DNA from 3 places in the Streptomyces sp. NPDC002886 genome. Region 2 is predicted to be linked to each of the others. Evidence: riboswitches for the same ligand, from Rfam matches in the RefSeq annotation. Region 2 holds a riboswitch; each other region holds the start of a gene.
What was found. Region 2 has a riboswitch for cobalamin ahead of metE (5-methyltetrahydropteroyltriglutamate--homocysteine S-methyltransferase). Riboswitches for the same ligand answer to the same signal wherever they lie in the genome.

Region 1: it holds a riboswitch for cobalamin, as region 2 does, so the genes downstream of both, ACFYYB_RS03680 (ribonucleoside triphosphate reductase) here and metE (5-methyltetrahydropteroyltriglutamate--homocysteine S-methyltransferase) in region 2, are expected to answer to the same signal.
Region 3: it holds a riboswitch for cobalamin, as region 2 does, so the genes downstream of both, ACFYYB_RS09310 (prenyltransferase/squalene oxidase repeat-containing protein) here and metE (5-methyltetrahydropteroyltriglutamate--homocysteine S-methyltransferase) in region 2, are expected to answer to the same signal.

What each region holds. Positions count from the first base shown of each region.
Region 1 covers NZ_JBIAPV010000001.1:825,229-828,493, reverse strand. Annotated here, with positions in the region: gene ACFYYB_RS03685 (glycoside hydrolase family 71 protein) at 1-1,631, shown strand, start outside; cobalamin riboswitch at 1,712-1,853, shown strand; gene ACFYYB_RS03680 (ribonucleoside triphosphate reductase) at 1,892-3,265, shown strand, end outside.
Region 2 covers NZ_JBIAPV010000004.1:951,808-955,072, forward strand. Annotated here, with positions in the region: gene metE (5-methyltetrahydropteroyltriglutamate--homocysteine S-methyltransferase) at 1-1,804, opposite strand, end outside; cobalamin riboswitch at 1,977-2,200, opposite strand; gene ACFYYB_RS22635 (DUF1269 domain-containing protein) at 2,591-3,082, shown strand; gene ACFYYB_RS22640 (SulP family inorganic anion transporter) at 3,207-3,265, shown strand, end outside.
Region 3 covers NZ_JBIAPV010000002.1:691,147-694,411, reverse strand. Annotated here, with positions in the region: gene ACFYYB_RS09315 (SCO2322 family protein) at 1-21, opposite strand, end outside; gene ACFYYB_RS09310 (prenyltransferase/squalene oxidase repeat-containing protein) at 21-1,283, opposite strand; cobalamin riboswitch at 1,405-1,535, opposite strand; gene ACFYYB_RS09305 (MBL fold metallo-hydrolase) at 1,585-2,649, opposite strand; gene ACFYYB_RS09300 (aldehyde dehydrogenase) at 2,886-3,265, shown strand, end outside.

The DNA.
Region 1 (3,265 bases), on a different contig from region 2:
TGAGCCTCTTCCTGACCGCCTTCCTCCTCGTGGGCGTCTGCGCCGCGACGGGCCTCGCCTGGGACACCCGCACCGTCGCCGGCGCGCAGGGCCGTCCGGGAGCCGTCCCGGGCGCCACGCTGCCCGCGGTCCCCGGCGACGGCCCCGCGCCCACGGCCACCGGCCCCGCCGTCACCGGCGCCCCGGGCACCACCGTCCCGCAGAGCCCGCCCGCGCCGTCCCCGGAGCCCGAGGACCCGGAGTCCGGCGGGGGCGACGGAGCCCGCCCGTCCGGGCCGCTTCCCTTCGACATGCCGCAGCCGGCCACCCTGCGCTCCGGCGCCGCCGGCAAGAAGCTGGTCTTCGCCCACTACTTCACCCCGTACCCGCTCTCCCTCGACAACGCGAGCGCCGACGCCGACTACTACACCCGCAACTACCTGAAGCCGGACGGCGAGAACGGCAAGCACGAGCGCTACGGGGGCCTGCTGCGCGACCGGCCGCTGCCCGTCCGGCCCAAGGCCGGGAACTGGGAGCTCGCCAACCTCCAGCAGGAGGTTCGTACGGCCCGCGCCGCAGGCCTCGACGGGTTCACCCTCGACCTGCTCTCCCTGGCGGGGAAGAACCGGGAGCGCTGCGCGCTCCTGATGGAGGCCGCCCGCTCGGTGGACCCGTCCTTCAAGGTCATGCTGATGCCGGACATGACCTCCCTGGGCACCGACGACCCGGCCGTGCTCGCCGACCTGCTCGCGGACCTCGGCAAGGCCCCGGCGGCCCACCGGCTTCCCGACGGCCGGCTGGTCGTCTCGCCGTTCAAGGCCGAGGAGAAGAGCGCCGCCTGGTGGACCCGGGTCATGGACGTCCTGAAGTCCCGGCACGGCATCCGCACCGCCTTCGTCCCGCTCTTCCTCGACTTCGGCTCGCACAGCGGTGAGTTCGAGTCCATCAGCTACGGATTCTCCGAGTGGGGCAGCCGCAGTTACGTCGGTCAGGAGGGCTCCACGCGCGACGTCCGGCGCGCCCACGCCGCGGGCAAGATCTGGATGCAGCCCGTATCGGTCCAGGACGCCCGGCCCAACCAGGGCATCTACGACGAGGCCGGCAACACCGCGACCCTGCGGGCCACATGGAACCGCGCCATCGAGGACGGGGCCGACTGGGTCCAGCTCACCACCTGGAACGACTACAGCGAGGGCAGCCAGTTCGCGCCCTCCCTGCACAACGGCCATGCCTACCTGGACCTTTCCTCGTACTACCTCACCCGGTTCAAGACGGGTGGCTGGCCGAAGATCGTCCGCGACACGCTGTACCTGAGCTCGCGCACCCAGTTCGCCGCCGCCGACCCGAGCGGCGGCCAGTCCCTGGTGATGTCGCTGCGGGGCGGCAGCGCCGCGGCCCGGGACACGGTGGAGGTGCTGAGCTTCCTGACCGCGCCCGCGAGCATCCGTACGGCCGTGGGAGCGGCCGGGGACGCGCACGCCGCTCCGGCCGGTGTCCACTCCGAGCTGCTGCCCCTGGGCACGGGCACGGGCTCGGCGGCCGTGGTGCGCGACGGCAGGACCGGGGCCCGGGTGGAGCTGCCCTACCGGGTGGACCGCACGGTGGAGGTCCAGGACCTCCAGTACTACGCGGTCACCAGCGGCCGGAGCTGAGCCCGCAGGGCCCGAAGTCCCTTACTCCGGGACCTTCGTCACCCCATATGTAGTGGTGGCGATCTGCCATCACATCTATATGTAGTGTTGGCTCTGCCGGTTCGGCGGGGTCTCTCCCCGGCCGAGGCAACAGGGAACCCGGTGGGAATCCGGGACTGCCCCGCAACGGTGAGTCCGCCACGGCGGACGAGTCCGACCCCTGCCGGCATGGGCTTCGAAGCCCGCCATTCTTCCGTGCCGAGCCTCGTGGGAGGGCTGCCGTGACTGCTGTCGTCGACGCCGTAGAGACCGTGACCGAATACCTGGACCGCCGGGACTGGCGGGTGAACGCCAACGCCAACCAGGGCTATTCGCTCGGCGGCCTCATCCTCAACGCCGCCGGCAAGGTCACGGCGAACTACTGGCTGGAACAGGTCTATCCCGCCGCCGTGGCCCGCGCGCACCGCGAGGGCGACCTCCACATCCACGACCTGGACATGCTCTCCGGCTACTGCGCCGGCTGGTCCCTGCGCACCCTGCTGACCGAGGGCTTCAACGGGGTCCCCGGACAGATCGACTCCGCCCCGCCCCGGCACCTGTCCTCGGCCGTGGGCCAGATCGTGAACTTCCTCGGCACCCTGCAGAACGAATGGGCGGGCGCCCAGGCCTTCTCCTCCTTCGACACCTGCCTCGCGCCCTACGTCCGCCTCGACGCGATGACGTACGACCAGGTCAGGCAGTGCGTCCAGGAGCTGGTGCACAACCTCAACGTGCCCTCGCGCTGGGGCACCCAGACCCCCTTCACCAACCTCACCTTCGACTGGACCTGCCCCGAGGACCTGCGCGGGCAGGTCCCGGTGGTCGCGGGGGAGGAGACCGGCTTCACCTACGGCGAGCTCCAGGCCGAGATGGACATGATCAACCGGGCGTTCATCGAGGTGATGACGGAAGGGGACGCCACCGGGCGGGTGTTCACCTTCCCCATCCCGACCTACAACATCACCCGGGACTTCCCCTGGGAGAGCGAGAACGCCGAGCGGCTCTTCACGATGACCGCCAAGTACGGGCTCCCGTACTTCCAGAACTTCATCAACTCCGAGCTCGAACCGCACATGATCCGCTCCATGTGCTGCCGGCTCCAGCTCGACCTGACCGAGCTGCTCAAGCGCGGCAACGGCCTCTTCGGCAGCGCCGAACAGACCGGCTCGCTCGGCGTGGTCACCCTCAACTGCGCCCGGCTCGGGCACCTTTACGCGGGCGACGAGGCGGGCCTGCTGGTCGAGGTGGACCGGCTGTGCGAGCTCGCCAAGGACAGCCTCGAACTCAAGCGGATCACCGTCCAGGACCTGATCGACGGCGGCCTCTTCCCCTACACCAAGCGGTACTTGGGCACCCTGCGCAACCACTTCTCCACCATCGGGGTCAACGGGATCAACGAGATGGTGCGCAACTTCAGCGGGGACGCGTACGACATCACCGCGCCCGAGGGCCACGCCCGCGCCGTCCGCCTCCTGGACCGGGTCCGGGCCCGGATGGTCGACTTCCAGGAGAGCACCGGACACCTCTACAACCTGGAGGCCACCCCCGCCGAGGGGACGACCTACCGCTTCGCGAAGGAGGACCGGGCCCGCTTCCCCGGCATCCTCCAGGCCGGC
Region 2 (3,265 bases):
CGTCGACCTCGTCGCGCAGGGCGAGTCCGACCTGGCGCGCGGTCTCGCCGAGGGGCTGGTCGTCGCGTACGAAGGACCAGGCCAGCATGGTCACGGGACCGGTGAGCATGCCCTTGACGGGCTTGGCCGTCTGCTGCTGGGCGTACGTGGTCCAGCGGACGGTCATCGGGTCGGGGCGGGAGACGTCGCCGGCGAGGACGGGCGGGCGGACGTAGCGGGTGCCGTAGGACTGGACCCAGCCGTGCCGGGTCGCGAGGTAGCCGGTCAGCCGCTCGGCGAAGTACTGCACCATGTCGCTCCGTTCGGGCTCGCCGTGCACGAGCACGTCGAGGCCCGCCTTCTCCTGGAAGGAGAGGACCTCGCGGATCTCGGCCCGGATGCGGTCCTCGTAGGCCGCCGCGTCGATGCGTCCCGCGCGCAGGTCGGCGCGGGCGGTGCGCAGGTCGGTGGTCTGCGGGAAGGAGCCGATGGTGGTGGTGGGGAGCAGCGGCAGGCCCAGGTGGGCGCGCTGCGCGGCGGCCCGCTCGGCGTAGGACTGGGCGCGGTGGACGTCGGCTTCGGTGATCGCCGCGGTGCGGGCCCGGACCGCCGGGTCGTGGGTGATCCGGGAGGCGGCGCGGGAGGCCAGGTCGGCCCGGTTGGCGGCGAGTTCGGCCGCGATCGCGTCGGTGCCGCGGGCGAGGCCCCGGGCCAGCGTGCTGATCTCGGTGGTCTTCTGGCGGGCGAAGGCGAGCCAGCGGTGGATCTGCGGATCGATGTCGCGCTCGGCGTCGGCGTCGAGCGGGACGTGCAGCAGGGAGCAGGAGGCTGCCACGTCGACCCGGTCGGCGAGGCCGAGCAGGGTTCCGAGGGTGGTCAGCGACTTCTGGTAGTCGTTGATCCAGATGTTGCGGCCGCCGACCACGCCCGCGACCAGTCGCTTGCCGGGGATGCCGCCGACGGCGGCGAGGTCCTCGAGGTTGGCGGCGGCCCGGTCGGTGAAGTCGAGGGCGAGCCCCTCCACGGGCGCCTTCGCCAGGACGGGCAGGGCTTCGCCGAGCCGGTCGAAGTAGGAGGCGACGAGCAGCTTGGGGCGCTCGGTGAGGCCGCCGAGCTCGCGGTAGGCGCGGGCCGCCGCGTTCAGTTCGGCCGGGGTGCGGTCCTGGACCAGGGCGGGCTCGTCGAGCTGGACCCAGTCGGCGCCCGCCGCGCGCAGGTCCGCGAGGACCTGGGCGTAGACGGGCAGCAGCCGGTCGAGCAGGGCGAGCGGCTCGAAGCCGGGAAGCACTCCGGGGGCCGACTTGGCGAGGAGGAGGTAGGTCACCGGTCCGACCAGGACCGGGCGGGCGCTGTGGCCGAGGGCCAAGGCCTCCTTCAACTCGGCCACCTGCTGGGCCGGTTCGGCGGTGAACACGGTGTCGGGTCCGAGTTCGGGGACCAGGTAGTGGTAGTTGGTGTCGAACCACTTGGTCATCTCGAGCGGGGCCACGTCCCGCGTGCCGCGGGCCATCGCGAAGTAGCCGTCCAGGCCGTCCGCCGCGACGGCGGCCCGGTGGCGGTCGGGGATCGCGCCGACCATGACCGTGGTGTCCAGGACGTGGTCGTAGTACGAGAAGTCGCCGGTCGGAACCTCGGTGATGCCGGCCTCGGCGAGCTGGGCCCAGTTGGCCCGGCGCAGGTCGCGGGCGGTCTCCCGGAGGGCTTCGGCGGTGACGCGGCCCTGCCAGTAGCCCTCGATCGCCTTCTTCAGTTCCCGGTTCTGTCCCTGGCGGGGGTAGCCGTACACGGTGGCCCGTACGGGCGCGGCTGCGGACTCGGTGGTCACGGAACTCTCCTTCGCGAGCGTGTCTCCATGAACCCGGTGACGGGTCGCGGAGGCGAAGGGTGCCGGAACGGGCGGGCCGCCGGGGTCGCGTACGACGGGGTACGCGACGGAAGGACCCGCCTGAGGTGCACGCCGACCCGCCCACGAGGTCACCGGGAAACCGCGCGCGGTCGATCGCGCACGGGCAACGGGCAGGTCTTCGGACTCGCGGGCGCGCGGACCACGAAGGTCCGCACCTACTGGCCGTCGCTTCCCAGGACCGTTTCCGGTCCCAGTGCGTATGACGGCGGTCGTTCCCACTCACCGCTGCGGGGCAGTCCCGGATTCCCACCGGGTTCCCTCTTACGACGCCTCCCGCCTGGCGGACGGGGGCGAACCAGCTGCGCGGCCCACACTAGATCGACCGACCGGGGAACGGGCACGGCTTCCCACATGTCGGACGGTGAAATGAGACACGGGGAGAGCGCCCGTCGTGACCGGCCACTTCTCCCGCCTGGACACCTGGGGCATCTGGAACCGCACCGACTGGGGCGCCCTGACGGCGGTGATCCCCAAGCTCTTCGACTACGACGAACAGCGCCGCACGGCCTACCTACCGGCCGCCCGCACCCTGCGCGTCGGGCACCCGCTCGCGGTCGAGCGCCCCGACGACCCGTACGCCGAACGGGCGAATCACTCTGACGACTCGACAGGTGACAGCAAGTCACTTTATGGGAATTGTGGTGAATTGTCTGATTCTGGGTTGTACTGGACGCCGGCAACACCGTCCATGAACTGGAGCGTTACGTGGCATCCACGACTCTCACCGTCTGGAAGTTCCCCACTCCCGAGGGAGCGCAGCAGGCGGAGTCCGCCCTGCTCGCCCTGCAGAAGGAACAGCTCATACAGGTGCACGACGCGGCCGTCGTCACCTGGCACGAAGAGGCCAAGAAGCCGAAGACCCAGCAGCTCAACAGCCTCACGGGAGCGGGCGCGCTCTCCGGCACCTTCTGGGGCATGCTCTTCGGGCTCCTGTTCTTCGTGCCGCTGCTGGGCGCCGCCGTGGGTGCGGCGGCCGGGGCCATCGGCGGATCCCTCTCCGACGTGGGCATCGACGACCAGTTCATCGACGAGGTGAAGTCCGAGGTGAAGCCCGGAACCTCCGCGCTGTTCCTGCTCTCCTCCGACGCCGTGGTCGAGCGGGTCCGCGACGCCTTCCCGGGCGGACAGGCCCAGCTGATCCGCTCCAACCTCTCCGGCACGCAGGAGCAGCAGCTCCGCGAGGTCTTCGCGGCCTGAGCGGGCACCCATCGAGACACCGCCGCGGCTCGGGACCGGGGGCCCCTCCCCCGGTCCCGGGCCGCGGCGGCGCGACCGCCGCCCCGTGCGGGATTTTCGCCGAGCTGAGGAAGGGGCCCGAGCGGTGAGCGTTCCGCGGACGGCAGGACCCGAGGACAGGAAAGCGGCGGGCCTCGTGGCCCC
Region 3 (3,265 bases), on a different contig from region 2:
CGACGGGCGGCGTCCGCGCATCAGAGCTGGTTCTTCTTCCGGCGGCCGCTCAGCACGATGCCGATGCCCATGCCGGCCGCGGCGCCCGCGAGGATCATCCACCAGACGTTGCTGCCGCCGGAGTCCTCGTCCTTCTTTTCCTTCTTGTCCGCCGGCTGCTCCGACGCCTTCGCGGAGGCGTTCTGCGGCGCCGGGCCCGTCGCGTTCAGCGCCGCGACCAGGTCGGTGCCGCCGAAGGCCTTCGGGTCGGTGCCCGTCGCGTGCGCGGCCAGGATCAGGGTGCCGAGGCCGGCCGGGTTGCCCTTGGACCACTCGGCGGAGTTGGTCTTCAGCCACTCCAGGGCGCCCGCCGCGGACTGCTTGTGCCCGGCCGCGGCCAGGGCGATCACCGCGTCGGCGGTGTTGCCGGTGTCCGGGGTCGGCTGGTCGGCGCCCGGGGTGAGGGCGGTGAGGTGGCCGTCCTTCTTCAGGGCCTGGGCCAGGTATCCGGCCGCGCCCTGGGCCGCCGCCGCCGGGTCACCGGCGGTCGCCGGGCAGGCGAGGCCCGCCGCGGGGGTGTCCGTGGGGGAGGCGGAAGGGGAGACGAGCGCGCCCTGGCCGAGGCCGGCCAGTACGGCCGCGGCCGTCGCGTCGGCGTTGGCGGGCAGCTTGCCGTCGGCCGTCGCCTGGTAGGCGAAGGCACCCCGGTCGGCGGCCGGCTCGGACGAGCAGCCGAGCTGGAAGGCGAGGAGCCCCTCGTACGCGGACTTGCCGGCCTTCGACTTGACCTCGGCCGGCTTCTCGCCCGCCGCGGCCAGCGCGCTGATCACCACGGCGGTGGAGCTGGCCTCGCTCGGGGAGCCGGGGACGTAGGCCCAGCCGCCGTCCGCGTTCTGGACGGACTTCAGCCAGTCCGCGCCCTTCTTCACCGCCGCGTCCTGACCGCCGAGCGCCTTCAGCGCCTGCACGGCCACCGCGGTGGCGTTCGTGTCGAGCATCAGCTTCGCGTCGCACGCGGCTGCCGTGTCCGCGCGGAAGGAGGCGAAGCCGCCGTCGGCGCACTGCTGGCCGACGAGCCAGTCCACGGCCTGCCGCGCGGGCTTCAGACCCACCGTGTGCTGGGCGAGCAGTGCGAAGGACTGCCGCCACACCCCGTCGTACGTCGGATCGTTCTTGCCGAAGAGCCCGGAGGGGACGACGGGTGCCGGGGACGGCGTGGCGACATCGGCGAGGGCCGCGGGGGCCGCGCCCACGCAGAGCACGGCGGAAGCGGCGAGCGTGGCGGCGCTGCGGCGGACGTTCATGGCGGGGCGGGTGCCTCTCGTGCTGGGGACCCGGAGGCAGGCAGCACAGCGATGGAGGCTGGTACCGGGCTCCGGCTCCGTTTACCTCGACGGTGCCGGCCGCCGGAGGACCCGGCGGCTCGAGCCGCGCACCTCACGCACGGGGCAATCCGGCTCCCCGCCCCGAAGCTGCCGGGGTGGGTCACGGTTGCGGGTCAGCGCCGGATTCGCACCGGCTTCCCCCCGTACGGAAGTGTGGACGACGCCCATACTCTACCGGCCCGTAGCCCCGGGGCCGGGTGGCGCCGCCCACCCGCACCCCTTACACGGCGCGGTACGTCACGGGGTCGCTGCCCGGCACCGCCTCCGCGCGGCCCTGCTTCACCAGACGCCGCAGGTGGGCTTCCGCTTCCGAGACGGCGATGTTGCGGGAGCCGTACGGGATCTGCTCCCAGGGCCGGTTCCACTCCATCCGCTCCGCGAGCGCCCACGGGGTCAGCGGCTCGGCGGCGAGCAGTGCGCGCAGCCCGGTCAGCCGCTCCTCGTGGTGGTCCAGGAGTTCCCGTACGCGGCCTTGTGCGTCGGTGAAGGCGTGCTGGTGGGCCGGGAGGACCTCGGCGGGCTGGAGGCGGCCGATGCGTTCGAGGGAGTCGAGGTAGTCGCCGAGGGGGTCGGTGACCTGCTCGGAGGAGGGGTCCTCGTAGAGGCCGATGTGCGGGGAGATCCCGGGCAGCAGGTGGTCGCCGGAGAAGAGGCGGCCGTTGCCGGGGAGGTTCCGCGGGTGCTTCTCCTCGAGGTGCAGGCAGACGTGGCCGGGGGTGTGCCCGGGGGTCCAGACCGCCCGCAGCCGGCGGCCGGCCAGTGGCAGCAGCTCGGCGGGCACGATCTCCCGGTCGGGGACGGCGGCCCGCAGCCCCGGGAGGGTGCTCATGCGGCCGCTCGCGCGGGCGGCGCGCAGCGGGGCGATGTGCTGTTCGGGGGCTCCGGAGGTGGCCAGCTTCTCGGCCATGTAGTCGAACCAGACGCCGGGTTCGGAGGACCGGGTCCGCACCACGATCTCGGTGTCGGCGGCGTGCATGGCGATCCAGGCGCCGGAGGCCTCGCGGACCTGGCCGGACAGGCCGTGGTGGTCGGGGTGGTGGTGGGTGATGACCACGCCGTGCAGGTCGGCGACGGCGATGGAGAGGGCGCCGAGGCCGGCGACGAGGGTGTCCCAGGAGGCGGGGTCGTCCCAGCCGGTGTCGATGAGGACCGGGCCGCGGTCGGTGTCGAGGACGTGGACGAGGGTGTGGCCGAGCGGATTGTCGGGGATGGGGACTTTGATGCCCCACACGCCGCCGCCGTGATCGGTGACGTGAGGTGCCACGTCCGGGGTGTCCTCTGCCATGAGGGGCTCCGCTCTAACGGGAACAGGTCCAACGGGAGGTGCAACGGGAACAGGTCTAACGAGAACGTGTTGCATTAGTCGCCCAAGTCGACCACTTCTCCGGCTTCCTGACTAGTCGTTGGATCTTCGGGCTGTCGAGTGTGGGCCGATGCACGGGCGGTTCGGTCAGCTCCGTGGACTCCTAGAACTAGAACTGGTATCAGTTCTGGAACGCCAAGCCGCAGGAGGCATCAGCCATGACCGAGCTCGTGGAACACGGAAAACTGTTCATCGGCGGTGAGTGGACGGATCCGCTGGGCTCCGAAACGATCAAGGTCGTCTCGCCCCACACCGGGCAGGTCATCGGCAGCGTCCCGCACGCCTCGAAGGCCGACGTCGACCGGGCCGTCGCCGTGGCCCGCAAGGCCTTCGACGAGGGTCCCTGGCCGCGCACCACGCTCGAAGAGCGGATCGCGGTGGTGACCAGGATCAAGGACGCCATAGCCGTCCGGCACGAGGAGATCGCCCGCTCGATCAGCTCCCAGAACGGGTCCCCGTACTCCTGGAGCGTCCTCGCGCAGGCCCTCGGCCCGATGATGGTCTACGACGCCGCGATCACCGTGGCGCGCGACTACCC